3 regions of the Nocardia sp. NBC_00511 genome follow, and region 3 is predicted to be linked to each of the others. Evidence: riboswitches for the same ligand, from Rfam matches in the RefSeq annotation. Region 3 holds a riboswitch; each other region holds the start of a gene.
What was found. Region 3 has a riboswitch for cobalamin ahead of glyA (serine hydroxymethyltransferase). Riboswitches for the same ligand answer to the same signal wherever they lie in the genome.
Positions count from the first base shown of each region.

Region 1: linked by a shared signal. The riboswitch ahead of metE (5-methyltetrahydropteroyltriglutamate--homocysteine S-methyltransferase) and the one ahead of glyA (serine hydroxymethyltransferase) in region 3 are both predicted to bind cobalamin.
Region 2: linked by a shared signal. The riboswitch ahead of metE (5-methyltetrahydropteroyltriglutamate--homocysteine S-methyltransferase) and the one ahead of glyA (serine hydroxymethyltransferase) in region 3 are both predicted to bind cobalamin.

Region 1 is NZ_CP107849.1:423,938-433,579, forward strand. Features, by position in the region: gene OG300_RS02030 (DUF445 family protein) at 1-662, opposite strand, end outside; gene OG300_RS02035 (IclR family transcriptional regulator) at 791-1,693, shown strand; gene metE (5-methyltetrahydropteroyltriglutamate--homocysteine S-methyltransferase) at 1,738-3,999, opposite strand; cobalamin riboswitch at 4,119-4,310, opposite strand; gene OG300_RS02045 (nickel-binding protein) at 4,403-4,654, opposite strand; gene OG300_RS02050 (AraC family transcriptional regulator) at 4,690-5,793, shown strand; gene OG300_RS02055 (pyruvate carboxylase) at 6,170-9,574, shown strand; gene rsmD (16S rRNA (guanine(966)-N(2))-methyltransferase RsmD) at 9,606-9,642, shown strand, end outside.
Region 2 is NZ_CP107849.1:2,031,612-2,041,253, forward strand. Features, by position in the region: gene OG300_RS09625 (CbtA family protein) at 1-542, shown strand, start outside; cobalamin riboswitch at 681-919, shown strand; gene metE (5-methyltetrahydropteroyltriglutamate--homocysteine S-methyltransferase) at 1,058-3,322, shown strand; gene OG300_RS09635 (methylenetetrahydrofolate reductase) at 3,395-4,420, shown strand; gene OG300_RS09640 (MarR family winged helix-turn-helix transcriptional regulator) at 4,495-4,992, opposite strand; gene OG300_RS09645 (MFS transporter) at 5,108-6,736, shown strand; gene OG300_RS09650 (short-chain fatty acyl-CoA regulator family protein) at 6,788-8,212, opposite strand; gene prpD (2-methylcitrate dehydratase PrpD) at 8,368-9,642, shown strand, end outside.
Region 3 is NZ_CP107849.1:1,878,301-1,887,942, forward strand. Features, by position in the region: gene OG300_RS08855 (ABC transporter ATP-binding protein) at 1-660, opposite strand, end outside; gene OG300_RS08860 (FecCD family ABC transporter permease) at 680-1,747, opposite strand; gene OG300_RS08865 (ABC transporter substrate-binding protein) at 1,842-2,891, opposite strand; gene glyA (serine hydroxymethyltransferase) at 2,996-4,297, opposite strand; cobalamin riboswitch at 4,425-4,632, opposite strand; gene OG300_RS08875 (histidine phosphatase family protein) at 4,728-5,291, opposite strand; gene OG300_RS08880 (SDR family NAD(P)-dependent oxidoreductase) at 5,428-6,171, opposite strand; gene OG300_RS08885 (lycopene cyclase family protein) at 6,214-7,359, opposite strand; gene OG300_RS08890 (hypothetical protein) at 7,451-8,356, shown strand; gene OG300_RS08895 (SDR family oxidoreductase) at 8,424-9,188, opposite strand; gene ectA (diaminobutyrate acetyltransferase) at 9,448-9,642, shown strand, end outside.

The sequences.
Region 1 (9,642 bases), 1.5 Mb from region 3:
CCGGTGAAACCGCCGAAAGCGGGCATGAGCCAGGAAGAGTGGGTGAGCGACCAGGTGATCATCTGCACGAAGCCCAGCACCGTGCCGAAGATCAACCCCGAGCGCACGATGAAGCGCAGTTCGTGGTGCCCCACCCGGCGCACCAGCTTCACCAGCAGCCGCTTGTCGTCCACCAGCGCGCTGATCGCCATGCCGCGCAGATCCATCACCTGATCGATATTGGTGCGCAGATCGATGACGATGTCCTCGATGAGCTGCGGCAGATCCCGTTGCGCGCGTTCGATGATGGCGCGCTGCGCGGACTCGGGCATGTTGACCCACAGTCGCGGCTGATGGCGCATCATCATCGACCGCACCATGTAGTCGACGCCCGCGTCCAGGGGTTCGCGCAGCCGGGTGGTGAGTTCGGCGACATCGATGCGGCCGATGATGTCCTGCGGGTCGATCAGCTTGCCGAACATCAGGTCCACCGCGATGGTCGCCATTCGCGCCGCCGAGCGCGGGATCACGCCCTGCCAGCCCAACCACGGTGGGATGCCCTTGAATTCGAGCGGATACATCAGCATCTGCACGGCCACGATCTTGGTGATCCAGCCGATCAGTGCCGCGACGACGGGAATGGAACAGTAGAGCAGCCAGTGGTCGGCGAAATCCGCGATCACGACGCCGTCGGCTCCTGTGCCCCGCTGGTTGCCATGGCCCGCTCCTCGATGCGACTATTCGTTCCGGTGCGGCTATTCGCATTGAACGGTACGGTTATTTGTATCGCCGCACAGGCTAGGAGACCCGCGTGCCCGCTGGCAAGACCAGGACCCCCGAGAGCTCCCCGCCGACCCAGCGCGTCATCTCGATCGTGGAACTGCTGGCCGCCCACCAGGGTTCGCTGACCGCCGCCGAAATCGCCGACGCCCTCGACCTCAACCGCTCCACCGCCGGGGCCATCCTCAGCGCGCTGGCCGAACGCGGCTGGGTGCACCGGCTGCCCGACCTGAGCTACGAACTCGGTCCCGGGCTGGCCGTCATCGGCCGCCGCGCCATCGAATCCCAGGACGATCGCGCCTGGCTGAACCAGGAATTGGAGCGCCTCGCCGACCGCGTCGACTGCGGCGCGGCACTGTCCGCCGTGTCCGGCGAGCACCTGGAATTCCTGGCCGTCACCCGCGACCGCTACACCATCGGCATCGAGCCCGGGGCCCGCATCCCGCTGCTCGCCCCCGCCGGGGCGGCGATCATCGCGCACGCCAGCCCCGCGCGCCAACAGGATTGGCTCGACACCCGCGGCCCGGAGCGACGTGACGAATATCGCTCCGTGCTGTCCACGCTGCGCACCACCGGACACTGCGCCTGGCGGCTGGACCCCGACAGCCTCCCCAATGTGCGGGTCCTGTCCGAGGTCGCCAACCACCTCGCCGACCAGCCCGCCAGCACCGAACTGCGCGGCCGGGTGCTGGCCCAGCTGGCCGCCATCGCGGGCAGCGCCTACACCGACGCCGAACTCGACCACGACGGCGTCCTCGCCGTCAGCTACATCAGCGCCCCGGTCTTCGGCGGCGGCCCGCACGCGGTGATGGAATTGCAGATCGGCCCCCTGCGCGACGCCGTCACCCGCGCCGAACGCCGCCGCTACCTCACCGAATTGTCCACCGCCGCACGCGCTATCGGCGACGGCATCGCCTCGCGCCCCCGGGTGTAGCCGCGACCGGTCCGGCGATCGCTGTCGCCGGACCGGTGACGGACTCAGCGCACCGCGCGGGCGGCCTCGACCATATTGCGCAGCGATTCCTCCACCTCGGCCGGGCCGCGGGTCTTCAAACCACAGTCCGGGTTCACCCAGAGTCGTTCCGCCGCAACGGCTTGCAGCGCCTCACGCAGTGAGGCGGTGATCTCGCCGGTGCTCGGCACCCGGGGAGAGTGGATGTCGTAGACGCCGGGGCCGACCCCGAGGCTGAAGCCCGCGGCATTGAGGTCGTCGAGGACCTCCATGTGCGAGCGGGCCGCCTCGATGGAGGTGACGTCGGCGTCGAGGGCGGCGATGGCGTCGATCACCGCACCGAACTCCGAATAGCAGAGGTGGGTGTGGATCTGGGTCGCATCGGAGACGCCCGAGGTGGACAGGCGGAAGGATTCGATCGCCCAATCCAGGTATGCGGCTTCGGCTTCCGCGCGCAGCGGCAGCAGTTCGCGCAGGGCCGGTTCGTCGACCTGGATGATGCGGATGCCCGCGGCCTGCAGGTCCACCGTCTCCTCGCGGATGGCCAGGGCCACCTGCCGGGCGGTGTCGGCGATCGGCTGGTCGTCGCGCACGAACGACCAGGCCAGAATGGTGACCGGGCCGGTGAGCATGCCCTTGACCGGCTTGTCGGTCAGCGACTGCGCGTAGCCGATCCACTCCACCGTCATCGGCTGCCGCCGTGCCACATCGCCGTACAGGATCGGCGGGCGCACGCAGCGGGTGCCGTAGGACTGCACCCAGCCGTTGGCGGTGGCGAAGAAGCCGTCGAGCTGTTCGGCGAAGTACTGCACCATGTCGTTGCGTTCGGGCTCGCCGTGCACCAGCACGTCGAGGCCCAGCTTCTCCTGCAGCGCAATGACATCCGCGACCTCGGCGCGCATCCGATCGCGGTACTGCTCGGCGGTCAGCTCACCCTTGACGAACGCGGCGCGGTCCTTGCGGATGGCGGGCGTCTGCGGGTACGAGCCGATGGTGGTGGTCGGCAGCAGCGGCAGGTGCAGCCGCTGCTGCTGCAGCACCCGGCGATCCGCGGCCGGCGCGCGCCGGATCGCGTCGGGTCCGAGCGCGGACAGCCGCGCCCGCACGGTGTCGTTGCGCAGCCGCGAGTCGATGGCGCGGGTCGCGAGAGCCGCACGGGCGGTGGCCAATTCGTCCGACACCGCCGCGGTCCCGTCGTGCAGCGCGGTGGCCAGCAGCGCCACCTCGGCCACCTTCTCCGCACCGAACGCCAGCCAGGAGCGCAGCGTCGGATCCGGAGCGGCCTCGGCGTCGAGCGAATACGGCACGTGCAGCAGCGAACTGGAGGTCGAGACCACCAGCGTGGCGGTTCCGGCCAGCAGCGTCGCGAGGGTGGCCAGCGCGTGATCGAGGTCGGTGCGCCACACATTGCGGCCGTCGACGACGCCCGCCACCACCAGCTTGCCCGACAGGGCGGGCGTGCCCACCACGTCCTCGACGGTGGTGCCGTACACGAAATCCAGTGCCACGCCTTCGATTCCGGTCGCCGCCAGCACCGGCAGCGCCGGTCCGGGACGGCCGAAGTAGGTGGCGACCAGGATCGCGGGCCGCTCGGTCACTGCGGAGAGCTCGGAGTAGACGTGCTCGACCAGCGCCAGTTCGACCTCGTCGAGATCGGTGACGAGCACCGGTTCGTCGATCTGCACCCACTGCGCGCCCGCCTCGGCCAGCAGCCGCAGCAACTCCTGATACAGCGGCAGCAGCTCGGCGAGGCGCCGCAGCGCATTGCCCTCGGAATCCTTGGCCAGCTTCAGGAAGGTGAGGGGACCGATCAGCACCGGCCGCGCGGGCACCCCGAGGTCGATCGCCTCGCGCAGCTCGCCGAGCAGCTTGCGCGCGTCCAGCGCGAACGCGGTGTCCGGACCCAATTCCGGCACCAGATAGTGGTAATTGGTGTCGAACCACTTGGTCATCTCCAGCGGTTCGACGGTGTCGGTGCCGCGCGCGGCGGCGAAGTACCGGTCGAGCGGATCGGCGATGTCCGCCACCCGCGCGGGCAGCGCACCGAACATGGCCGCGGCATCGAGGATCTGGTCGTAATAGGAGAAGGTGCCGACCGGCACCGAATCCAGGCCGCTGGCCGCCAGCGTGGTCAGATGGGCGACGCGCAGTTCGCGGCCCACGGTGTGCAGGGCCTCGGCGTCGATGCGGCCCGCCCAGTACGACTCGATGGCCTTCTTGAGTTCCCGGCGCGGCCCGATGCGCGGAATGCCGAGAACCGTTGCGGTGAACGGTGAAGTGGTAGTCACGGGATCGATCTCCAGTGTCCGAAGCACTGGCCGCCGCCACACGCGCGAAGCGGACCCGGGCAGCGCGAAGCGGCCTGGAGTCCGTCCGCCCGGTCCACGAGGCGCCGACCGCCGGATACGGCGTATCCGGCACGGTCGGCAGGTCTTCGGACTCGCAGGCACCGGCCTCGATGGCCGACCTAGTGGCCGTCGCTTCCCAGATTCTCACCCAGTGCGTATGACGGCGGTCGTTCCTGCATACCGCTGCGGGACAGTCCCGGATTCCCACCGGGTTCCCTCTCGCCGGCCGACCCGTCGCCGGGTCGTACGGTTTCGACGCCGGGCGCGCGGACGATGGGTGCACCGATCCTGATCCGCGCCTGGCGAACCGACTGCGGGTCCGAGCATATCGGCCCGCCGGCGGTCACTTACCCTCGGTCACCTCGTGGATCTCGTCGGCGACCAGACCGTGCGCCTCGCGATGCACCAGCGCGGCGGTCTCGGCGTCCGGCGCGGAGACCAGGCAGAAGATCTGCTTGCCGTCCGCAGCCAACCAGTAGTTGCAGTAGTCGACGCCGTAGGCGGACTGGGCCGCGAGATCGGCGGCGTGCGCGGCGGCGGCCTGCTCGGCGTCGACCGGCTCGGGCAGGTTGTGAATATCCATGAACAGCGGCATTGGGAGCTCCCTTTCGTTGTGACACCATCAGTTTCGTGAGCAGTGCGCCGCGAGGCCATGACCCGCTCCCCGGGATACCTGATCAGGACGCCACGACCACCGTCGTGGCGGTGAACGCGGCGGGCGACGCGAACGTATCTCTGGATATGAACGTGACCGTCGAGATGAACCCGGACCTGAACGCGGCCGCCCCGGCGGACGCCGTGCTCGCCAGGCTGCGGCTGACGGGTGCGATCTTCCTGCGCGCCGAGTACACCGAACCGTGGGCCTACGAGTCGATGACCTGCCACGACACCGCGCTGGCACTGCGGCCCGGCAGCGATCGGGTCACCCTCTTCCATGTGGTCGCGACGGGCAGCTGCTGGGTGCATCCCGAAGGCGGCGACCGACTCTGGGCGCACGCCGGGGACGTGATCGTGCTGCCGTACGCGGACGTGCACCGGATGGGCGGCGTCGACGACGCGGAGGTGGTGCCGCTGTCGGACTTCATGCTCGTCCCGCCGTGGCGGACCATGCCGGTGCTGCGGCACGGCGGCGCGGGCGCGCGCACCGAGGTGGTGTGCGGCTACCTCGACAGCGCCGACCCGCTCTTCGATCCGGCGCTGCGGGCGCTGCCGCGCGCCTTCGTGGTGCGCCCGACCGGCGCGGCCGCCGAATGGGTGCGCGCCACCATCGATTACGCGCTCACCCAGGTATCCGGGATTCACGGCGGCGCGGTCGGCGGCCGCCTGCCCGAGTTGCTGCTGGTGGAGGTGCTGCGGCTGTACCTGGCCTCGCGGCCGGCCGTGGACTGCGGCTGGATCGCGGCGCTGCGCGATCCGGTGCTCGCGCCCGCGCTCGGCCACCTGCACCGCGATCCGGCCCGCAAGTGGACGGTGGGGGAGCTCGCCGATGCCGTGGCGGTCTCACGGTCGCTGCTGGATCTGCGGTTCCGCACGGTCCTGCATCGCCCGCCGATCCGGTATCTGACCGAATGGCGCATGCGCCTGGCCACCGATCTGCTGGCCGACACCGATCTCTCGATCGTGGCGATCGCCCGGCGGGTCGGCTACGACGCCGAGGAGGCGTTCAGTCGCGCGTTCAAACGGGAGTACGGTGACTCGCCGTCGGTCTGGCGTTCGGGTCGCCGCCTGAGCTGAAAAGCGCAGGCGCACAACGGGTCGGCGATATTCGGCCAGCGGGGCATTGGCTCCGGCTGTTTGAAACCGTATGCCCCGCAGGCGATTACGTCGCACGCCTGTGTATCGCGCATTGTGCTGAGCACGGGGGTGACACGATTTCGGCGCTATCCGGACGCGGGAGTGTCTCGGCGGGTGCGGTGCGCGCGTCGCCCCGGTGCGGCACGGATCCTTAGCACGATGGCGAATCCGGTGGTCCGGGCGGCACAGGCCTCACCGGCAGGGATGTATCCGTGTGATTAACACAAATTCGCAGCCGCGACCGGAACGGTGTGAAGATTGCTGCGAACGGGACTTCGATGCCCGATCCGTGGCCGGGGGCAGGTACCTTAGGCGAATGTTCTCCAAAGTCCTGGTCGCCAACCGCGGCGAGATCGCCATTCGCGCATTCCGCGCGGCCTACGAACTCGGGATCGGCACGGTCGCGGTTTTTCCCTATGAGGACCGCAACTCCGTGCACCGGTTGAAGGCGGACGAGGCCTACCAGATCGGGACACCCGGGCACCCGGTGCGGGCGTACCTGACGATCGAGGAGATCATCAACGCCGCCAAGACCGCCGGGGCCGACGCCATCTACCCGGGCTACGGGTTCCTGTCGGAGAACCCGGACCTGGCGGCCGCCTGCGCGGCCGAGGGCATCACCTTCATCGGGCCGTCCTCGCACGTACTGGAGCTCACCGGAAACAAGGCGCGGGCCATCGCGGCCGCCAAGGCCGCCGGACTGCCGGTGCTGCGCTCGAGCGAACCCTCCGCGGATGTGGACGCGCTCGTGGCCGCCGCCGAGCAGATGGAATTCCCGGTCTTCGTCAAGGCCGTCGCCGGTGGCGGCGGTCGCGGCATGCGCCGGGTCGCCGATCCCGCACAGCTGCGCGAATCGATCGAAGCCGCCGCGCGCGAGGCCGAATCCGCGTTCGGTGACGCGACGGTGTTCCTCGAGCAGGCGGTGATCAACCCGCGCCACATCGAGGTGCAGATCCTCGCCGACCAGCACGGCAATGTGATCCACCTCTACGAGCGGGACTGCTCGTTGCAGCGGCGGCATCAGAAGGTGATCGAGCTCGCGCCCGCCCCGAATCTCGATCCGGCACTGCGTGATCGGATCTGCGCGGACGCGGTCGCCTTCGCCCGGCAGATCGGTTACTCGTGCGCGGGCACCGTGGAATTCCTGCTCGACGAGCGCGGCAACCATGTCTTCATCGAGATGAATCCGCGTATCCAGGTGGAGCACACGGTGACCGAGGAGATCACCGATGTCGACCTGGTGCAGTCGCAGCTGCGCATCGCGGCCGGAGAATCCCTCGAAGACCTTGGGCTGAGCCAGGATTCGATCCATGTCCGGGGCGCTGCCCTGCAGTGCCGCATCACCACCGAGGACCCGGCTAACGGCTTCCGGCCCGACACCGGCCGCATCACCGGCTACCGCTCCCCGGGCGGCGCGGGTGTGCGCCTCGACGGTGGCGCGAACGTCGGTGCGGAGGTCGGTGCGTACTTCGACTCCATGCTGGTCAAACTCACCTGCCGCGGTCGCGATTTCGACACCGCGATCGCCCGCGCCCGGCGCGGCGTCGCCGAATTCCGCATCCGTGGCGTGACGACCAATATCCCGTTCCTGCTCGCGGTGCTCGATGATCCGGACTTCCGCGCGGGCCGGGTGACCACCTCGTTCATCGACGAGCGTCCGCAGCTGCTCACGCTCAAGAGCTCCGCGGACCGCGGCACCAAGATCCTGCAGTACCTGGCCGACGTCACCGTCAACAAGCCGCACGGCACCCGGCCCACCAAGCTGTACCCGCACGACAAGCTGCCCGCCCTCGACCTGAGCGTGCCGCCGCCGCCTGGCACCCGCCAGCGCCTGCTGGAACTCGGCCCCGAGGGGTTCGCGCAGTGGCTGCGCAACCGCGAGGGCGTCGCCGTCACCGATACCACCTTCCGTGACGCGCACCAGTCGCTGCTGGCGACCCGGGTACGCACCAACGGCCTGCTCGACGTGGCCGGGCACGTGGCGCGCCTGACGCCGGAGCTGCTGTCGATCGAATGCTGGGGTGGCGCAACGTATGACGTGGCACTGCGGTTCCTCTACGAGGACCCGTGGGAGCGGCTGGCCGCTCTGCGTGAAGCCGTGCCGAACATCAACCTGCAGATGCTGCTGCGCGGCCGCAACACCGTCGGCTACACGCCGTACCCCGAAAAGGTTACGCGCGCTTTCGTTTCCGAGGCGACCGCGACCGGTATCGACATCTTCCGCATCTTCGACGCGCTCAACAACGTCGATCAGATGCGTCCGGCCATCGACGCCGTCCGCGAAACCGGCACTGCCCTGGCCGAAGTCGCGCTGAGCTACACCGGCGACCTGTCGAACCCGAACGAGAACCTCTACACCCTCGACTACTACCTGAAGCTGGCCGAGCAGATCGTCGAGGCCGGGGCGCACATCATCGCCATCAAGGACATGGCGGGCCTGCTGCGCGCGCCCGCCGCCGCCACCCTGGTGACCGCGCTGCGCCGCGAGTTCGACCTGCCCGTCCACGTGCACACCCACGACACCCCCGGCGGACAGCTGGCGACCTACCTGGCCGCCTGGCAGGCCGGTGCGGACGCCGTCGACGGTGCGTCGGCTCCCATGGCGGGCACCACCTCTCAGCCCGCGCTGTCGGCGATCGTTGCGGCAGCGGCGAATTCGCCGTTCGACACCGGCCTGGACCTGCAGCACGTGTGCGACCTCGAGCCGTACTGGGAATCGCTGCGAAAGGTGTACGGGCCCTTCGAATCCGGGCTGCCCGGCCCGACCGGTCGCGTCTACCGCCACGAGATCCCGGGTGGTCAGCTCTCGAACCTGCGCCAGCAGGCCATCGCCCTCGGACTGGGTGACCAATTCGAGGAGGTCGAGGCGAAATACGCTGCGGCGGACCGACTCCTGGGCCGTCTGGTCAAGGTCACCCCGTCCTCCAAGGTGGTCGGTGACCTCGCCCTCGCCCTGGTCGGCTCCGGTGTCGACGTCGAGGACTTCGCCACCGACCCGGCCCGCTACGACATCCCGGACTCGGTGATCGGTTTCCTGCGTGGCGAACTCGGCACCCCCGCCGGTGGCTGGCCGGAACCCTTCCGCACCCGCGCCCTGGAGGGCCGCGGCCCGGCCAAGCCCGAAACCCAGCTGGCCATCGAGGACGAGAAGGGGCTCGCGGGCACCTCCGAGGAGCGCCGCGCCACCCTCAACCGGCTGCTGTTCCCCGGACCCACCGCCGAATTCCTCTCCCACCGTGAGAAGTTCGGCGACACCACCGGCCTGTCGGCCAACCAGTTCTTCTACGGCCTGCGCCACGACGAGGAACACCGCGTCCAGCTCGACAAGGGCGTCACCCTGCTCATCGGCCTGGAGGCCATCTCCGAGCCCGACGAGCGCGGCATGCGCACCGTCATGTGCATCCTCAACGGCCAGCTGCGCCCGATCACCGTGCGCGACCGCTCCATCGCCAGCGAGATCCCGGCGGCGGAGAAGGCCGACAAAACCAATGCCGGACACATCGCCGCCCCGTTCGCGGGCGTGGTGACACTGGCTGTCTCCGAGGGTGATTCGGTCACGGCGGGCGACACCATCGGCACCATCGAGGCCATGAAGATGGAGGCCGCCATCACCGCGCCGCGCGCGGGCACCGTGCGTCGCGTCGCCATCGCCAAGGTGCAGCAGGTGGAGGGCGGCGACCTGCTCGTCGACGTCAGCCTCACCGAGGCACCCGCCGAATGAGCTGCGGCGCAACGCTGTCGGAGGTGACCCGGTGACCCGCATCGTCGCCGGGGCCGCCGGTGGCCGCC
Region 2 (9,642 bases), 150 kb from region 3:
AGGTCACCGCCCGCAATCTGGCGCTGCTGGTGGCGGGTGGCATGTTCCTGACGCTGTATGTGGTGCCGTTCCTGAAGTATCCGGCCAACCCGCCCTCGATCGGGCACCCGGACACCATCAAGGAGCGCACGGGGCTCTACATGCTGATGATCGTGTTGAGCGTGGCCTTCCTGCTCGGCGCGATCTGGCTGGGCCGCAAACTGGCCGCGCGACTGGGGAATTGGACCGCGAGCATCGCCGCGTCGGTGTCGTTCGTCGTGGCCGTGGGCGTGGTCATGCTGATCCTGCCGTCGCTGGGTCACCTGTCGGAGAACAAGGCGTTCGGCGACTTCGACACCGAGACCCCGCAGCCGCTCAAGGATGCCTCGGGCGCGATCGTGTACCCGGGCTTCCCGGCCGACGATCTGTTCCACTTCCGGCTGTACTCCTTTGCCGCACAACTGATCCTGTGGGTCGTCATCGGTGTCGGTTTCGCCTGGCTGGCCCCGCGCCTGCTCGGCGAGCGTGCCGCGGACGCTCAGGTGGCGGCGTCGGTGTCCTGACGCCTCGAACCCCACTGGGCGGGTCCACTCCTTGGGATAGGAGCGGGCCCGCCTTTCGCATTGCGATGAGTGTTCGCTATATTCGCGTCCGCAGCTGGTTCGCTGGAGGCGGAGTCGAGGAGCCCCTGACCCGACCCGAAGGCGTCGAAGCCCGTCGGCACGTTCACGTGCCACGCGGGTGAGAGGGAACCCGGTGAAAATCCGGGACTGTCCCGCAGCGGTGAGTGGGAACGACAGCCGTCATTCGCACTGGGCGATCAATCATGCCTGGGAAGCGACGGTCAGTAGCACCAGCCCCGGGCCGAAAATGCCGGGGCCACCCTCTTCTCGGGTGATGCCCACGAGTCCGAAGACCTGCCGGTTGTGCCGGATACGCCGTATCCGGCGGTCGTCGCCTCGTGGATTGGGCGGTACGCCGAGTAGACCCGGGCACGGGAACGATGCTGCGGTGGGCTCCTTGTGCGTGCGCTCGTGATGGGCGGCGGTCATCGGCTGCTGACCATGGAGTTCATTCGATGTTGAACCCTGACAACACCTTCACCGCAACAGTGCTGGGGCTGCCGCGTATCGGTGCGAACCGAGAGCTCAAGCGCGCGATCGAATCCTATTGGGCGGGACGGCTCGACGCCGCCGGTCTGCACCAGGTCGCCCGGGAGCTGCGCACCACGCAACTCACCGCCGCCCGCGATGCCGGACTGGATTCCATTCCGGTGGGCACGTTTTCCTACTACGACCAGGTGCTCGACACCGCGGTCCTGCTGGGCGCGCTGCCGCAGCGGGTCGCCGGGATCGCCGACGAGCTGGACCGCTACTTCGCGGCGGCGCGCGGCAATGCCGAGGTCGCACCGCTCGAGATGACCAAGTGGTTCGACACCAACTACCACTACCTGGTGCCCGAACTCGCGGCCGACACCGTGTTCTCGCTGCACCCGGACAAGCCGCTGACGGAGCTGAAAGAGGCACTGGCCCTCGATGTTCCGGCCCGTCCGGTGATCGTCGGCCCGATCACGTTCCTGAAGCTGGCCAAGTCGGTGGACGGGAGTGATCTGCTGAACCGCCTGCCGGATCTGCTGCCGCTCTACGAGCAGCTGCTCGGCCTGCTGGCCGAGGCCGGTGCGACCTGGGTGCAGATCGACGAGCCGTCGCTGGTCACCGACCTCACGGCCGCCGAATTCGATGCGGTGCGCACCACCTACCAGCGTCTCTCGGAGGTGTCGGCCCGGCCCTCGATTCTGGTGGCCACCTACTTCGGCCGCGTGGGCGCAGCGCTGTCCGCGCTGGCCGACACCGCCATCGAGGGCATCGCTGTCGATCTCGTCGCCGGTGGTGACGCGGATGTGGCTGCGGCGCAGTCGATCACGGACAAGCTGATCGTGGCCGGTGTCGTCGACGGCCACAATGTGTGGCGGGTCGATCCCGATCACGCGCTGCCGCGCCTGACCGGGCTGCGCGACGCGGGTGTGCGGGTCGCGGTGTCGAGTTCCTGCTCGCTGCTGCATGTTCCGTACAGCCTGGACCCGGAAACCGATCTGGACGCCCGGCTGCGCAGCTGGCTGGCGTTCGGCGCGGAGAAGATCGCCGAGATCCGGGTGCTGGCCACCGCGCTCACCGCGGGTGAGGCCGCCGTCGCCGGTGACCTCGAGATCGCCCGCACCGCGGTGCTGGACCGCAAGGCGGATCCGCGCCTGAAGGTCCAGGCGGTGCGCGATCGCCTCGCCGCCCTGGATGCGGACGCCGCGCGCCGCACCCCGGCCGACGAGCGCCGGGTGCTGCAGCAGGAGCGGTTGAACCTGCCGCTGCTGCCGACCACCACCATCGGCTCCTACCCGCAGACCAGCCGGATCCGGGTGGCGCGCGCCGAGCTGCGCCGCGGTGAGATCGACCAGGCCGAGTACGACGTGCGGATGCGCGCCGAGATCGCCGAAGTCATTGCGCTGCAGGAGGAAATCGGTCTCGACGTGCTGGTGCACGGCGAGCCGGAGCGCAACGACATGGTGCAGTACTTCGCCGAGCAGCTCGACGGTTTCGCCGCCACCGTCAACGGTTGGGTGCAGTCCTACGGCACCCGCTGCGTGCGCCCGCCGATCGTGTACGGCGACGTGGTGCGGCCCGCGGTGATGACCGTCGACTGGATCACCTACGCGCAGTCACTGACCGACAAGCCGGTCAAGGGCATGCTCACCGGCCCGGTCACCATCCTGGCCTGGTCGTTCATCCGCGACGACCAGCCGCTGGCCGATACCGCGCGGCAGATCGCCCTGGCGATCCGGGACGAGACGGTCGATCTGGAGACCGCGGGCATCGGCATCATCCAGGTGGACGAGCCCGCGCTGCGCGAACTGCTGCCGCTGCGCAAGGCCGACCAGGCCGCCTACCTGGAGTGGGCGGTCGAGGCGTTCCGCCTGTCCACCGCCGGTGTCGCCGACACCACGCAGATCCACACCCACCTGTGCTACTCGGAATTCGGTGAGGTGATCGGAGCCATCGCGGGGTTGGACGCCGACGTCACCTCCATCGAGGCGGCGCGCTCGCACATGGAGGTGCTCGACGACCTCAATGCCGCGGGCTTCGATCTGGGTGTGGGACCCGGCGTCTACGACATCCACTCGCCGCGCGTCCCCGGTGCCGAGGAGATCGAGCAGTCGCTGAGCCGGGCACTGAAAGCCGTTCCCGCCGAACGGCTCTGGGTCAATCCGGACTGCGGTCTGAAGACCCGGCGCACCGATGAGGTGACGGCCTCGCTGCGTAACCTGGTCGCCGCGGCCAAGGCGCTGCGCTGATCCGTGCCGGGGTGCCCACGCGGCGGGCACCCCGGCCGGTCGTGATCCATCACTTCCAGTCCTGAGGCGAGAATGCACTACCTTCCTACGGCACCCGTGACCAGCCGGTCCCCGCGCGATTCCGCGACGACGCCCGGTGTCCGATCGGTCGTCGAAAGCCTGCACACCCATGCCGGGGCGCGGGTGCCGTTCTCGGTGGAGTTCAATCCGCCCAGGGACTCCGCCGGGGAGGCCCGGCTGTGGCGCGCCGTGCGCGAATTCGAGCGCATGCACCCGGCTTTCGTCTCCATGACCTACGGTGCGGGCGGTTCGACGAAGGACCGCACCGCCCGCATCACCGGCGAACTCGCGCAGCAGACCACCCTGCTGCCGGTCGCGCACCTGACCGCGGTCGGGCACAGCCTCGCCGAATTGCGTGCGCTGATCGGCTCTTACGCCGACTGCGGGATCCGCAATGTGCTGGTCCTGCGCGGTGATCCGCCGGGTGATCCGCTCGGTGCCTGGCACAAACACCCGGACGGGGTCGAGTACGCCGACGAACTGGTGCGCATCGTGCGGGATCTCGGCGACTTCAATGTCGGCGTGGCGTCGTTCCCCCAGGGGCATCATCGTTCCCCGGACCTGGACTCCGACACCGCGTTCCTGATCGCCAAACTCCGTGCCGGAGCCGACTATTCGATCACCCAGATGTTCTTCGACATCGAACACTATCTGCGCCTGCGGGATCGGGCCGTCGCGTGCGATCCGGTGGAGGGCGCCAAGCCGATCATCCCGGAGCTGATGCCGATCACCTCCCTGCACACCGTGCAGCGCGCGGTGGAGCTCTCCGGCCGCGAACTGCCTGCCGCCGTGCTGAATCGGCTGCGCAGGGCGGCAGGCGATGGCCCCGAGGAGAACCGCGCCGCGGTGCGGGCGGCCGGAATCGAGATCGCCACCGAGATGGCGCAGCGCCTGATCGACGAGGGCGCGCCCTGCCTGCACTTCATCACCCTCAACTTCGCCAAGGCGACCACCGAGGTGCTCACGAACCTCGGTTATGAGGTGACAGCCGCGCCGAAAAGCATTGCTGTCAGCAGGGATTCGAATCGCGATCGGTAAGTTGCAGATCCTGGCTCCGCCGCGCTATCCGGATCGCCCCGCCAGTGCTGAGCGCGTGCTTCGATCCCGGCAGCTCACGATTCGGGGTGCTGCGACAGGGGAGTGAGCGGTTGCTCGAGCTGGGAGTGCATCGCGGTCAGCAGATCGCCCAGGAAGGTCTCGAACTGCTGGAGCTGGTCACCGGAGTAACGGGCCATGACCGCCTCGACCTTGTCGCCGAGCGGGCGGAAGAATTCGTCGGCGAGCGTGTCGATCTTCGGGTTGCTGCGCAGGGTGACGATGCGCCGATCGCTGTGTTCGCGGGTGCGCACGATATGACCGGCCTTCTCGAGCCGATTCAACAGCGCGGTGGTCGCGGGCTGTGACAGCCCGATTCGTTCGCTGAGCCGCGCCGGGGACAGGGTGGTGCCGTGTTCCTGGGCGGCCAGGATTTCGATGAGCGCCTCGGCGTCGGTGGAATGCAGGCCCAGCCAGTCGGCGAACCGGCGGCTGAACTCCCGGAAGGTCGCGCCGTAGGCGCGCAGGCGTTCGTTCACCTGTTCCTGCTGTTCCCGCGAAGCCGGGTCGTTCATCGTCTTCCACCTCACCATTTCCGCGCCGGAGTGCTGCCGACCATACCGATTGACAACATACGTCCATCGTAGATACTTTTGCCATGGAACTATTCCATGTTGGAAGGATATTGGTATGGAGGAAGCACGGGCCGAGGCGAAGACCTCGCTGCGGCGCTGGCTCGGCTTGATCGCGATCGCCCTGGGCGTCGCGGTGATCGTGGTCGACACCACGATCGTGAACGTGATCATCCCGTCGATCATCGAGGGCCTGCACACGGGTTCGACCGAGGCGCAATGGATTCAGGAGTCCTACGCGATCGTGTTCGCGGCGCTGCTGCTGCTCGTCGGGCGTGTCGCCGACATCATCGGCGCCCGAAGGGTATTCGTCACCGGCGTGGTCGTGTTCGGCGCGACCAGCATTCTGGCCGGGCTCGCACCGGGTGGCGGCCTGCTGATCGTCGCGCGCTTCCTGCAGGGCGCGGGTGCGGCGATGATCCTGCCGACCTCGCTGGCGCTGCTGAACGCCACCTTCACCGGCAAGGCGCGCGGGCAGGCGTTCGCGGTGTGGGGTTCCACCATCGGCGCGGCCGCGGCCCTGGGCCCGCTGCTGGGTGGCTGGCTGGCCGAACACGCGTCGTGGCGTTGGGCTTTCGGCATCAATGTGCCGCTGGCGGTGCTGATCGTGGTCGGCGTCCTGCTGTGCATCGACCGTTCACCCCGGGTGCCGGGTCGTCTCGATGTACTCGGTTCGATCCTGTCGGTACTCGGCCTGGGACTGCTGGCCTTCGGGCTGGTGGAGGGCCGCACCTACGGCTGGATCAGCACAACCCATCCGATGAACCTCGGCGGATTCACCTGGGGCAGTGGACCTTCGCCGGTCCTGGTGGCGTTGCTGCTGAGCCTGCTCGCACTCGGCGGCTTCCTCGTGCGGCAGGTGCTGCTGCGCCGGAGCGGCAACGCGGACAAGGCTTTGATGGATCTGAGCCTGTTCTCGCTGGCGTCCTTCCGCAACGGCAATATCGCCACCCTGATCATCGGGTTGGGCGAGTTCGGCATCGTCGCCGTGCTGCCACTGTGGTTGCAGTTCACCCTGGGTTACAGCGCGGTGCAGTCGGGTCTGGCGCTGGTGCCGATCGCCATCGGCAGCTTCATCGCCAACGGCGCCAGCTTCAGCATGGCGGGTAAGGCGTCCCCGCTGAACATGGTTCGGCTGGGGCTCGCGTTCGAGGTCGTCGGCCTGGCGGCGCTCGGCCTGTGCGCCGGGACCGACAGCTCGTGGTGGCTGCTGTCGCTGATCCTGTGCCTGTACGGCGTCGGCGTGGGTTTCGCGACGGCGCAGGTGACCAATGTGGTGCTCGCCGAGATCCCCGAGCACAGCAATGGCCAGGCCTCCGGCATTCAGAGCACCTTCCGGCAGCTCGGTTCCGCACTCGGGATCGCGGTGCTGACCACGATCTTCTTCACCACGTTGAGCTCGCAGGTCGAAGACAATCTGACCGCTGCGGGTACGCCTGCCGCGCAGGCGCAGCAGTACGCGCACGCCATCACCGGCAGTGCGGGTGCGGTGATCGAAGACTTTGCCGCGCAACCACAGACGCGACAGGTCGCCGAGGCCGGTCGGACCGCGATGACCGACGGCATCACCCTGGGCGGCTATCTCGCGGCGGGCTTCGTGCTGGTGGGTTTGATCGCCACGGCGCTGATCCCGAAACAGGATGTGCCCGAGGACGAGTCGAACCGCGCGACTCCCGCGCACGTCTGACCACAGGGGATCCCCGGCCCGCCGAGCAGTTCAGCGAGTCGGGGATCCCTGTCAGTCCGCCGACGTGGGGACGTACGGAATGTTCTGAGAGCTGTTGTCGTCCACCCGGATCGGGCGGCCCAGCTGGGGGAAGGCGCGCTGGGCGCAGTCGGTGCGCTCGCAGACCTTGCAGCCCGCGCCGATCGGGACGGCGGTGCTGGGGTCGTCGATCGGCAGGCCGTGCGAGTAGACGAGCTTGTCGGCGTAGGCGAGATCGCAGCCGAGGCCGATCGCGAAATCGCGTTTGGGGGATAGGAATCCGGGCGTTTTCTCGTCGGTGGTGCGGGCCAGCCAGAGGTAGTTGCGGCCGTCGGGCATCCGGGCGATCTGGGTGCGGATGGCGCCCGGCGTGGAGAACGCCTCGTGAACCACCCACAGCGGGCAGCTGCCACCGACGCGAGAGAAGTGGAATGCGGTGGCGGACTGGCGTTTCGAGATGTTCCCGGCGCGATCGGTGCGAACGAAGAAGAACGGCACACCGCGCTTGCCGGGCCGCTGCAGCGTGGAGAGGCGATGGCAGACGGTCTCGAAGCCGACCTCGAACTTGGCGGCCAGCAGTTCGATGTCGTAGCGCAGAGTTTCGGCCGCGTTCCAGAATTCGGTGTAGGGCAGGATCAATGCCCCGGCGAAGTAATTGGCGAGTCCGATGCGCAGCAGACCGCGTGACTGTTCGGGCATGGCCTCGGCCTCGTCGATGAGGGCGGCGATGGGTTCGGCCTGCGTGAGAAACGCCAGCTGCGTGGCGATTTGGAAGGCGCGCTGGCCGGGGGAGAGCCGTCGGGCGATGATGAGCACCCGGGAGTCCGGGTCGTAGTGCCGCTTGGGGCCCGGCCGCGCAGGGTCGTCGGTGCGGATCACTACGGTGATTCCGTGCTGGTCGCGCAGCAGGCGCGCCAATTGTAGATCCAGCCCGCCCAGACTGAGTTTGTTGTGCGCGAACAGTTCCTCAGCCGCCGCATCGAGTACGGGGATGTGGTTGCGCCGATCGTAGAAATAGTCGCGCACATCTTCGTAGGGCATGGCGGCGGTGGAATCCGTTGGGCTGCCTTCGATTCCGGCGGACACCCGTTCCATCTGCTCGGTCGCGCCGCGCAGTCGCCGGTGCAGTCCGACCAGCAGGCGCGCGGCGGCGGGCACCCGGGCGATGAGGTCGTCCATCTCGGCGCTGGTGATGCCCGCGCCCTCGGGGTCCTCGGCGAAGACGTCCTGGAGGTCGGCGATGAGCCGCGCGTCGGTGTCGGCGGCGAAGAAGGCCATGTCGAGATCGAAGCGGGAGTTCAGGCGCAGCAGCACCGGCAGGGTCATCGGCCGCTGATCGTGTTCGAGCTGGTTGATGTAACTCACCGATAGCCCCAGCACCTTGGCCATGGCCGACTGCGAGAGCCCGCGCTGTTCGCGCAGCGAGCGCAACCGTGCCCCCGCATACATCTTCTGCATGGCGTCAATGTAGCAAACTCGATTTCCACAACTTTCACAGTTTTACAAGTTTCCTTACACAAAATTAGACATTTGCGGGGGATTTCCGCTGAAACCAGGCGTGTGTAGCGTGCGAAATGCACCGGTGAACATCGACATCCTGGAGGACTCCGACAGTGAAGAACCATCTCGTTCGCACCCATCGCTCGGCCGAGGACTTCCCTCGCGAGGAGCATCTGGCGTGGCGGATCGCCGAGGTCGCCGCGGACGCTGTCGAGGTTGCTGCCGACACCGAAGAGATGATCGTCAACCGGATCATCGACAATGCCGCGGTCGCCGCCGCCTCGATCACCCGCCGCCCGGTCGCCAATGCGCGGGCCCAGGCGCAGGCGCACCCCTATCAGCCGGGCGCGACCGTCTTCGGTGTCGCGGGCACGTTCTCTCCCGAGTGGGCGGCCTGGGCCAATGGTGTCGCGGTGCGCGAACTCGACTTCCACGACACCTTCCTGGCCGCGGAGTACTCGCACCCCGGTGACAACATCCCCTCGATCCTCGCCGTCGCCCAGCACACCGGCCGCTCCGGGCGTGACCTGATCCGTGGTCTGGCAACGGGTTACGAGATCCAGGTCGACCTGGTGCGCTCGATCTGCTTGCACGAGCACAAGATCGACCACGTCGCCCATCTCGGCCCCTCTGCCGCAGCCGGTATCGGCACCCTGCTCGGCCTCGACACCGAGACCATCTATCAGGCCGTCGGCCAGGCGCTGCACACCACCACCGCCACCCGGCAGTCGCGCAAGGGTGAGATCTCCAGCTGGAAGGCCTACGCCCCGGCCTTCGCGGGCAAGATGGCGGTCGAGGCCGTGGACCGCGCCCTGCGTGGCGAGGGTGCGCCCTCGCCCATCTGGGAGGGTGAGGACGGTGTCATCGCGTGGCTGCTGAGCGGCCCGAACGCCGAATACTCGGTGCCACTGCCCGGCCCGGGTGAGCCCAAGCGCGGCATCCTCGACACCTACACCAAGGAACACTCCGCCGAGTACCAGAGCCAGGCCCCGATCGATCTGGCGTTCCGGCTGCGTAAGCAGGTTGGTGATCTCGACCAGATCGCGTCGATCGTGCTGCACACCAGTCACCACACGCACTACGTGATCGGCACCGGGTCCAACGATCCACAGAAGTTCGACCCCAAGGCTTCTCGCGAGACCCTCGATCACTCGATCATGTACATCTTCGCGGTCGCCTTGCAGGACGGCACCTGGCACCACGAGCGTTCGTACGCGCCCGAGCGCGCGCAGCGTCCCGACACCATCGAGCTGTGGAACAAGATCTCCACCGCCGAGGATGCCGAGTGGACGCGCCGCTACCACTCGACCGACCCGAACGAGAAGGCCTTCGGAGCTCGCGCCGAGATCACCCTCAAGAGCGGCGAGGTCATCACCGACGAGCTGGCC
Region 3 (9,642 bases):
GGCGGGAGTTCCGGTGGCTACTACCCGGCCTTCGTGCAGGACGATCAGTGAATCGCAGAACATCGCGGCGAGGTTGAGGTCGTGCAGGGCGAGGATCGCGGTCACCGGGAGGGCGCGGACCAGGGCGAGGATTTCGAGTTGGTGGGCTATGTCGAGGTGGTTGGTGGGCTCGTCCAGGAGGAGTTCGCGGGGTTGCTGGGCGAGCGCGCTGGCGATGAGGGCGCGTTGGCGTTCGCCGCCGGAGAGGGTGTGCCAGGGGTCGGATGCCTTGTGCGACAGGGTTGTCGCGGTGAGGGCGTGGTCGATGGCGGCCGCGTCGGCGGTGGGGTCGCCGCCGAACAGGCCGCGGTGGGGGATGCGGCCGAGGCCGACCACGTCCAGGACGGTGAGATCGAGGTCGGTGTCGGCGTGCTGGCCTACCAGGGCGATGCGGCGGGCCAGTCGCCTGCGGCGGATCGTGTGGATGTCGGTGTCGTCCAAGGTGATTCGGCCGGAGTCGCCGCGATCGAGACCGGCCATCAGACGTAGCAGGGAGGACTTGCCCGAACCGTTGGGGCCGAGCAGGCCGACCGTCGAGCCGGGCTCCGGATCCAGGGTGGCGCCGTCGAGCACCAGGCGGCCCGAGCGGGTCCAGGAGATATCCTGTGCGCGCAAGGTCATGCGGGCCGCCCGCGCGCGATCATGCGAGCTGCCTGCGGCGGCGGGCGAGCAGGATGGCGAAGGCGGGCACGCCGAGCAACGCGGTCACCACGCCGACGGGAATCTCCCTGGCGCCGAACACGCTTCGCGCCACGGTATCGGCCCACACCATGAAGACCGCGCCGATCAACACCGTCACCGGCAGCAGCCGGGCGTGACCGGGTCCGACGAGGAATCGCGCGACATGCGGCAGCACCAGGCCGACGAAACCGATCGCACCGGCCGCACTCACGAGCGCGGCCGTCACGATCGCCGTGACCAGCAACAGCACGATGCGCGTGCGACCCACCGCGACCCCCAGACCCGCCGCCGCGTCGGATCCGAACGCGAACGCGTCCAGGGTCGACGAATACCACAGGCAGACAACGCAACCGCCGCCGAACACCGCGGCGGCGACGGTGACATCGGTCCAGGACGCACCGGCCAGCGACCCGAGCAACCAGAACAGCACGCCGCGCGTCTGCTCGGCATTCGCCGACGACAGCACGATCAACGACGTCAACGCCGAAAACAGCTGCGTACAAGCGACTCCCGCGAGAATCACCCGATCCGGGGTGCCACCCGCGCCGTAGGCCAGCGCCAGCATCGCCGCGAACGACAGCACCGCGCCGAGGAACGCGCCCCCGGACAGCGACAGCGTCCCCGCACCGACCCCGAGCACCGCCACCAGCACCGCCCCGGTCGACGCTCCCGAGGAAACCCCGAGCACGAACGGATCCGCGAGCGGATTACGCAGCAGCGACTGGAGAATCGCCCCGCACAGCGCCAACCCCGCCCCGCAGACGGCGGCTAGCAATGCCCGAGGCAGTCGCAACTGCCACACGATGCCGTCCGCCAACCGACCGGCCGACGACGTCCCGAGGCCGAGATGCTGCCCGATGATGCCGTACACCTCGCGCAGGGACACATCGGCCGGGCCGATGGACACCGTGACCGCTACCGAAACGACGAGCAGCACAGCGCAACACACGCAAATCGCCAATGCCCGACGTGTTCGCAGCGAGGTGCCGCGCGTGCTCCTGTCCTGACTGCCACTGGAGGTTGTCATCCGGCCGAGGGCGGCATCGACTGCTCAGAAGAGAACACCGGCCCGAGAAGCCTCACCCGGACCGAAAACGGCTCCGGCGCTTCGGCTATGCGAATCAACGCGCCGTGGCCAAGCCGGTGGACAGCTTCTCGATGGCGTCGATCTCGCGAATGCCGGGGTCGAGTTCCGACCCGGTCATGACCACATAGTGCTTGCCCTGCACCGCACGCATCCGATTGGTGGCCGGATTCGATTCCAGGAATGCGGTTTTGGTGGCGAGCGCGTCACCCTCGATGCGCTTGCGACTCAGATCGGCCAGCACGAGCACATCGGGATCACTGGCGACGACGGCCTCCCAGTTGATCTCCGGCCAGTCCTCGTGCTGGCCGGCGAACACATTGCGCGCCCCAACCTCGGTGGCGTACATGCCCGGGGCTGAACAACATCCGGCCATATACGGCGTCTTGATACCGGAGAACCAGAACGCCACCGTCGGTGAATTACCGGTGGACTTGCCCGCCGTCGCGGCCTGCAACCGCCCCTTCAACTGCTCGACCAGCTGCGCCCCGCGATCCTGCACATCGAAGATCCGGGCCAGCTCGGTGATCTCCTGAAAAAGCGTGTCCACACCGAGCGGCGCTGTGCGGGTGACGGTTTCGCCCCGCACATCCGCGCCGGTGCACACCGCCGGGGATTGATACGTCGGAATCCCCAACTGCGCGAACCGCGACCGCTCCGCCACCACGGCGGGCGTGAAGGTGTGCGCGCTCGCCGAGGTCACCAGGTCCGGCTTGGTGCCGAGCACCGCCTCGAGCGACGAGTCGTTGTCGGCCAGCCGGGGCACCTTCGCGTTGTCGGCGGCGAGCGCGGGCAGCACCGGATCGAACCAGGTCGAGGTGCCCACCATGCGATCGGCCAGCCCCAGCGACAGCAGGATCTCGGTGGACGCCTGATACAGCGATACCGCCCGGATCGGGGCCTGGTCGAAGGTGACCTTCACCCCGCAGTTGTCCAGGGTGAGGGGATAACTGGTGCGTCCGGGCCGATCCGGGGTGGCGCTCGCCGCGCCGGTCGTCTTGTCCGCGGGGCTGCCGCAGGCGGTGAGTCCGGCGACCAGCATGCCGATCAGGCCGAAGATCGGCAACAGCCGTGTCGTCGTCTTCATGCGCAATACCGTACCAATTGGAAGGTTTTCAAAATGACACTGCTCCTCAGGGGTCGATGGCCGCAACGAATCGGCCTGCCGGACAGCCCGGCAGGCCGCCGCGATCAGACCAGCCGCCAGTCTTCGAGACCCTGATACAGCGGAAGATCCTGAGCCAGCTTGCGCACCCGAGCCCGCAGCGCGTCGAGATCGGCGCTGCCCGCCAACGCGGTCGCGATGATGTCGGCGACCTCGGTGAACTCCGCGTCGCCGAAACCCCGGGTGGCCAGCGCGGCGGTCCCGATCCGCAGACCGGAGGTCACCATCGGCGGGCGCGGGTCGAACGGAACGGCGTTGCGGTTCACCGTGATTCCGATCTCGTGCAGCAGATCTTCACCCTGCTGCCCGTCGAGTTCGGAGGCTCGCAGGTCGACCAGCACCAGATGCACATCGGTGCCGCCGGTCAACACGCCGATCCCGCGCTCGGCCACATCACTGCCGTTCAACCGCTCGGCGAGAATCCGGGCACCGGACAGCGTGCGCTGCTGCCGAGCCACGAACTCCGCACCCGCGGCGATCTTGAACGCCACCGCTTTCGCCGCGATCGCGTGCATGAGCGGTCCGCCCTGCTGCCCGGGGAACACCGCACTGTTGAGCTTCTTCGCGAACTCTTGCTTGGCCAGGATCAGCCCGGAGCGCGGACCACCGAGGGTCTTGTGCACGGTCGAGGAGACGATATCGGCGTGCGGGACCGGTGACGGATGCAGTCCGGCCGCAACCAAACCCGCGAAATGCGCCATATCCACCCACAGGTACGCGCCCACCTCGTCGGCGATCTCCCGGAACGCCGCGAAATCCTGCTGCCGCGAATACGCCGACCACCCCGCCACGATCACCCGCGGCGAGGTATTGCGCGCGATCCGCCGCACCTCGTCCATATCGATGCGGTGATCGTGCTTGGCGACCCCGTAGGTGTGCGCCTTGTAGAGCTTGCCGGAGAAGTTCAACTTCATGCCGTGGGTGAGATGCCCGCCATGCGCGAGATCCAGTCCGAGCAGCCGCTCGCCCGGATTCATCAGCGCCATCAGCACCGCGGCATTCGCCTGCGCCCCGGAATGCGGTTGCACATTGGCGAATTCGGCCCCGAACAGTTCCTTGGCCCGATCGCGGGCGAGGGTCTCCACCACGTCGACGTGCTCGCACCCGCCGTAGTAGCGGCGGCCCGGATACCCCTCGGCGTACTTGTTGGTGAGCACACTGCCCTGCGCCTGCAGCACCGCGCGCGGCACGAAATTCTCCGAGGCGATCATCTCGAGGGTGTCGCGTTCGCGGGCGAGTTCACCGGCCATCGCGGCCGCGAGCTCGGGATCGAGCTCCGCGAGCGACTGTGAAACGACCGAGGCGGTGGAGGTATTCGCTGTGACCACTGGTGGACTCCATTGCAGAGTGCGGGACAGCCGCCGCCCTACCGGAGCACACACCGGCCGCGCGACAGCGAGTCGCGGCAGCCGAGTGGTGATACGCCCGATCCACGAGGCGACGACCGCCGGATACGGTGTATCCGGCACAGCGGGCAGGTCTTCGGACTCGCGGGCACCGATCCTTCATCTCGAAGGATCCACCTACTGGCCGTCGCTTCCCGGGCAACGTGCCCAGTGCGTGTGACGGCGGTCGTTCCCGCTCACCGCTGCGGGACAGTCCCGGATTCTCACCGGGTTCCCTCTCACTCGCCCCCGGCGTCACCGCCGGACGCGAGCTTCGACGCTCACGATGGACTCGGGGCTCCGAATGCCACACCGCCAGCGAACCAGCTGCGCAATCAGCATAAACACCGTTGACCGCGCACGGAAACACGGGTCACAGGGAATGCGCGGCCTCGCGCAGCGTCCAGGAACCGCCGCGCTGATGCAGCGTGGTCGCCGACAGCGGCGGAATATCGAGACGCCAGAACGAGATCGGGGGAGCCGCCAGCGCGATCAGGATGGCGGAGCGCACGATCGCCGGATGCGTGACCGCGATGATCCGCTCCGGATGCTCGGCCAGGCCGTTCATCCACGTCCGCGTCCGCTCGATCACCTGGATGATCGACTCCCCTTGGTGCCCACGGTATTCCGGATCACCGAGCCAGCCCATCAGCGACTCGGGGGCGAGATCGGTCATCTCCGAACCGGTCCAGTCCCCGCAATCGAGGTCGCGCAGTGCGGGTTCGGTGTCACCGGTGAGACCGAGCTGCGCCGCGGTCTGGGCGGTGCGCGCCTCCGGTCCGATCTGGACCACGTCGGCCCGCAGCGCGCTGTGATCGGCCTTCTGCACCGCGCGCAGGCCCAGCTCGTTGAGCGGTTCATCGGCGGCGAAACGCGCCGTCTGCACCGCGTCGGTGATCGCATGGGTGATGAGCGTGAGTCGAGTGACCGCGCTCATGCCGCAGAGCTCGTGACCATGGGACTCTCCTGAACCCTCGAGGGGATGACGCGTCCCCGATCTGTGGTGGTAGACGATACGAAACCGCCGCAGCGCCGGTCAATCCGCGGGCTGCCGGGCGCGTTCGGGTTGCGCCTCAGCCACGTCCGAGCAGGGTGCCACCGTTCACCTGCAGGATCTGCCCGGTGGTCCAGGCGGCGTCCGGCGAGGCGAGATGAGCGATGGCCGCGGCGATCTGATCGGGAGTCCCCGCCCGACCCAGCGGGATCTGCGCGACGCGGTCGGCCTCGAGCTCCGGGGTGAGGCGGGTAGCCCAGAATTCGGTCGCCGGCACGAAACCCGGAGCGACGACATTGACCGTGATGCCTTGCGGCGCAAGCTGACTCGCCAGACCCAGCGCCCAGCCGTGCAGCGCGGCCTTGGCCGCACCGTAGGGGCCCGCGCCGCGCAGGGCGGCGATGGAGCTGACCGACACGATGCTCGCGCCGGGCCGGGACAGGTCGGGCAGCAGCGCCTCGGTGAGCAGCACGGCGGTGATCACGTTGATGCGGAAGGCATCGGTGTAGGCGTCGGCGAGACCGGTCAGATCGGTGGAGGGCTGGTTCGGGTTGCCGCCCGCATTGTTGACCAGGACATCGATCGGGCCACCGGCGACCAGCTGCGCCGCGAGCTCGGTGACCTGGTCCGGGTCGGCGAGGTCGCCGGTCGCGAAACCCACACGGTCGGAGTCGAATTCGGTGTTCAGCTCGGCCGCCGTGGCCTTCAACACCTCCGATCGGCGACCGACGATGGTCACCTCGTCGCCTCCGGCGGCCAATCGCCGCGCCACCGCCCTGCCGATTCCGGTGCCGCCGCCGGTCACTACCGCTCGTCGCGTCATCTGCGCTCCCACTCGATGAATCGTTCTCTCGCCGAACCTACTTCAAGCAGGATCGGTGCTGTAGGCGGTATTTGTGGTGGCACCCGGGCGCGGTGACGGCATTGTGACCGCGCGGGCGAGAATTCCACGCAGCCGCCACGGCAGGGCGGCGAACAGAGCGGTCATCGCCGTCGCGGTGGCGCGCAGCTCGTCGCGGCCGGACAGATACGCCCGCTGTGAGGCGATGGGCAGGGTGAAGAAGGCGTCGAAGAACACCGGCAGGTCCGCGGGGGGCAGCGCGAGCAGCGCACGTAATCCGGCCTGCCGCAGGCGATATACGGCGCGGGCGGACCCGGGCCAGATGGCATCGCCCGCCACCACGGCGTCGGCCAGTCGCAGCGAGGTGGCGACGCTGTATCCCGTCGCGGGATGCATGAGCGCGCCCGCCGCGCCGAACGCGGTGCCCGGGATGCCGCCCTGCACCGGGAACCGGACGCGTTCGACGGTCTCCTCGCCGGTGAGTTCGATTCCCCGGGAACGCAATCGGTGTATCAGCCGGTCGTGCAGCTCCCGGATCGACAGCGCGGGGCGTCCGGCCAGACAGGTCTCCTCCAGCAGCACCCGGTCGTCGTCGAGGGGAATCGCGTACAGAAACGACCGGGGCGCAGCCGAATCCGCGCCGTTGTCATCACGCCAGTCCATGAACAACGTCTCCGCCGTCCAGCGTTCGCGCTCGACGATCACTCCGAACGCCGTCTGCTCGGCGAGGGCGGGGGAGCGCGGCACCCCACGGGCGTCGATCACCCGGCCCGCGGGCAGCACCCGGGCCGAAGAGAGCCGGGCCGCCGGCAATTCCAGGCCGGCGGTACCCGTGCGGGTCGGGCGCGTGATCGCGGTGACCCGGTCGGTGATCACCCGCGCGCCGTCCAACGTCAGTGCGTCCTGCAAGCCCGCCGTATCGAGTACCGCGTAGCGGCGGTCGACCTCGATGCGGCGGGTGGTCCAGGCCAGCGGGCGGTCGACGACCGCCGCGAGCGTGTCCGCTGCCAGCCAGCTCGGCAGCTCGTCCGCCCACGCCGCGTAGGTGGCCGTCCAGCGGCGTCGCGGCTGCGGATCGACCACGGTCACCGACAGTCCCGCGGTGAGCGCGCGATGGGCGAGGGCCCGCCCGGCGGGGCCCGCGCCGCAGATCAGCAGATCGTCGGTCACCCCGTGATTGGATCATGATCGGTAGCCCGCCTACGCTTCGGTAACCGATGCCGGGCCGGGGAGGGTCTGGCAGGCCGTGAAAGGTGAGCAGATGACATATCCGCCCGGACCCCCGTCGGGTCCCGGATTCGGTGGGGATCCGAACGCCTACGGGCAGCAGCCACAGTCGGATCCGGCCTGGTGGGATCAGCCCGCCCAGCAGCCGGGTGGCGAGTATCAGCCGCAGCAGCCCGGCTGGCCCGCGCAACAACCGGCACCGGGCTGGCAGCAGCCAGGGCAGACGAATTGGACTGGGCCGCAAGGGTATGCGCAGCAGCCGGGATTCCCGCCGCCGCAGCCGCCGAAATCGAACGGCGGGCTGATCGCGGGCATCGTGATCGGCGTGATCGTGGTGGTGGCGGTCGCGGTCGGCGCGATCGTATTCGTCTCCAAGAAGGACGACACCAACCAGGCCGCGGTGACCACCACCTCGGCGACCACGACCACCGACGCACCGACGACCACCCGCACCACCGCCCCGACCACCACGAAGGCGGCTCCCGCGGGCGCGCGTTTCCACTACACCGAGTACGGGCAGGACTGGAACTTCAAACTCGGCAGCGTGGCCCTGCAGGCCAGCTGGGTGGAAGGCCACGACTACAGCAATTGCGCGCCGATCGAGAAGGCGGGCAAGCTGACCGGCCTCGGCTGCCAGACCGCCTCCGAACTGGTCTGGAAGTCGGAGAACGGCGGGCTCATGCTCACCCAGCTGGTCCTGGGCATGGCCAGCGCGGACCAGGCGTCCAGCGCCGACGGTCAATTCGACGACGGCGATGTCCAGCTGCCGGACGGCAGCTTCATCGCCGACTTCGAAACCGGCAAGTGGAAGGACGGCAACCAGGGCAGCTTCCTGGTGGTCACCGTCGCGACCGCGACCGCCGCGGTCGATACGGCCACCGTCGAGAAGTATCTGAAGTACCGCCACAGCGACACCCTCGGGGCGCTCGCGTTCCGCTGAACCGCACTGCGGAAAGCATTGCGCCCGGCACCGATTCACGGTGCCGGGCGCTGCTGTACCGCAAGGCTCAAATACCGCCGGTGGCCAGCAGTCCGCCGTCCACGCGCACGGTGGTGCCGGTGATCCACGCCGCGTTCTCCGAGGCCAGGAACCCGATCAGCGACGCCACATCCTCCGGCGAGCCCAGCCGCTTCATCGGATAGAACGCCGCCGCGGCCTCCTCGTCCGCCGAATACAGCGCGTCCGCGAACTTCGTCTTCACCACGCCCGGCGCGACCGCGTTCACCCGGATCGTCGGCCCCAACTGCCAGGCCAGCTCCTCGGTGAGCCGGATCAACGCCGCCTTCGAAGCCCCATACGCCGCAATGACATTGGTCGACCGCAGCCCCGCCACACTGGCCACGTTCACCACCGCGCCCCCGTGCTCACCCATCCACGCCCGGTACGCCTCCTGGACGTACCCCAGCGCCGCAACGACATTCACGTCGAAGATCTTGCGCACGGCCTCGAGGTCGGCGTCCATGAGCGACCCGTACACCGGATTGATCCCGGTGTTGTTGATCAGCACATCCAGCGACCCGAACTGCTCCACCGCAGCCGCCACCTGCGCCGCCCGCGCCGTCGCGTCCCCGGAATTCCCGGCGACGGCGACCACCTTCCCCGGATGTCCCAGCCCCCGCAGTTGCTCGGCAGCCTCCTCCAGGGGCTCCGCCTTCCGGGCCGAGATCACCACATCGGCCCCCCGCCCCAGCAGCTCGGCCGCCACCGCGAACCCGATTCCCCGGCTCGCCCCGGTGACCAACGCGCTCTTGCCCAACAAATCAGCACTCATGTGAGGGCACCCTACTTCAGTCCCGTCGTTCCAGCGCATTCGCCCAATTTCTGGGGTCGTACAGTCGCACGCGTCGAGCCGTGACCGGCCCACAAGACTTTAAAAGGTTTGCGTTTCAAATAGGTGGGCGCCAGGTAGTCTGTGCCAAACGTTCGCACGATCTCCCCGCGAGGAAACGGGGCAACTATCGTGGGCATAGCCCCCTGCTCGGCATCCCACCGGCAACCAACGAGAACCGCGAAAGTCGAGTGAAGAGGTCATGCAGACACAATTCAGCGAATTCCCCGTACCAATCGAGCAAATCTCCGCCGATCCGTCGCCCGTCGTCCGGCCGCCCCTGGTCGAGGACGGCGCGCATATCTGGCAGATCGCGCACGATTCCGGTGTGCTGGATGCCAATTCGAGTTACGCCTACCTGATGTGGTGCCGGGACTTCGCCGCCACCTCGGTGATC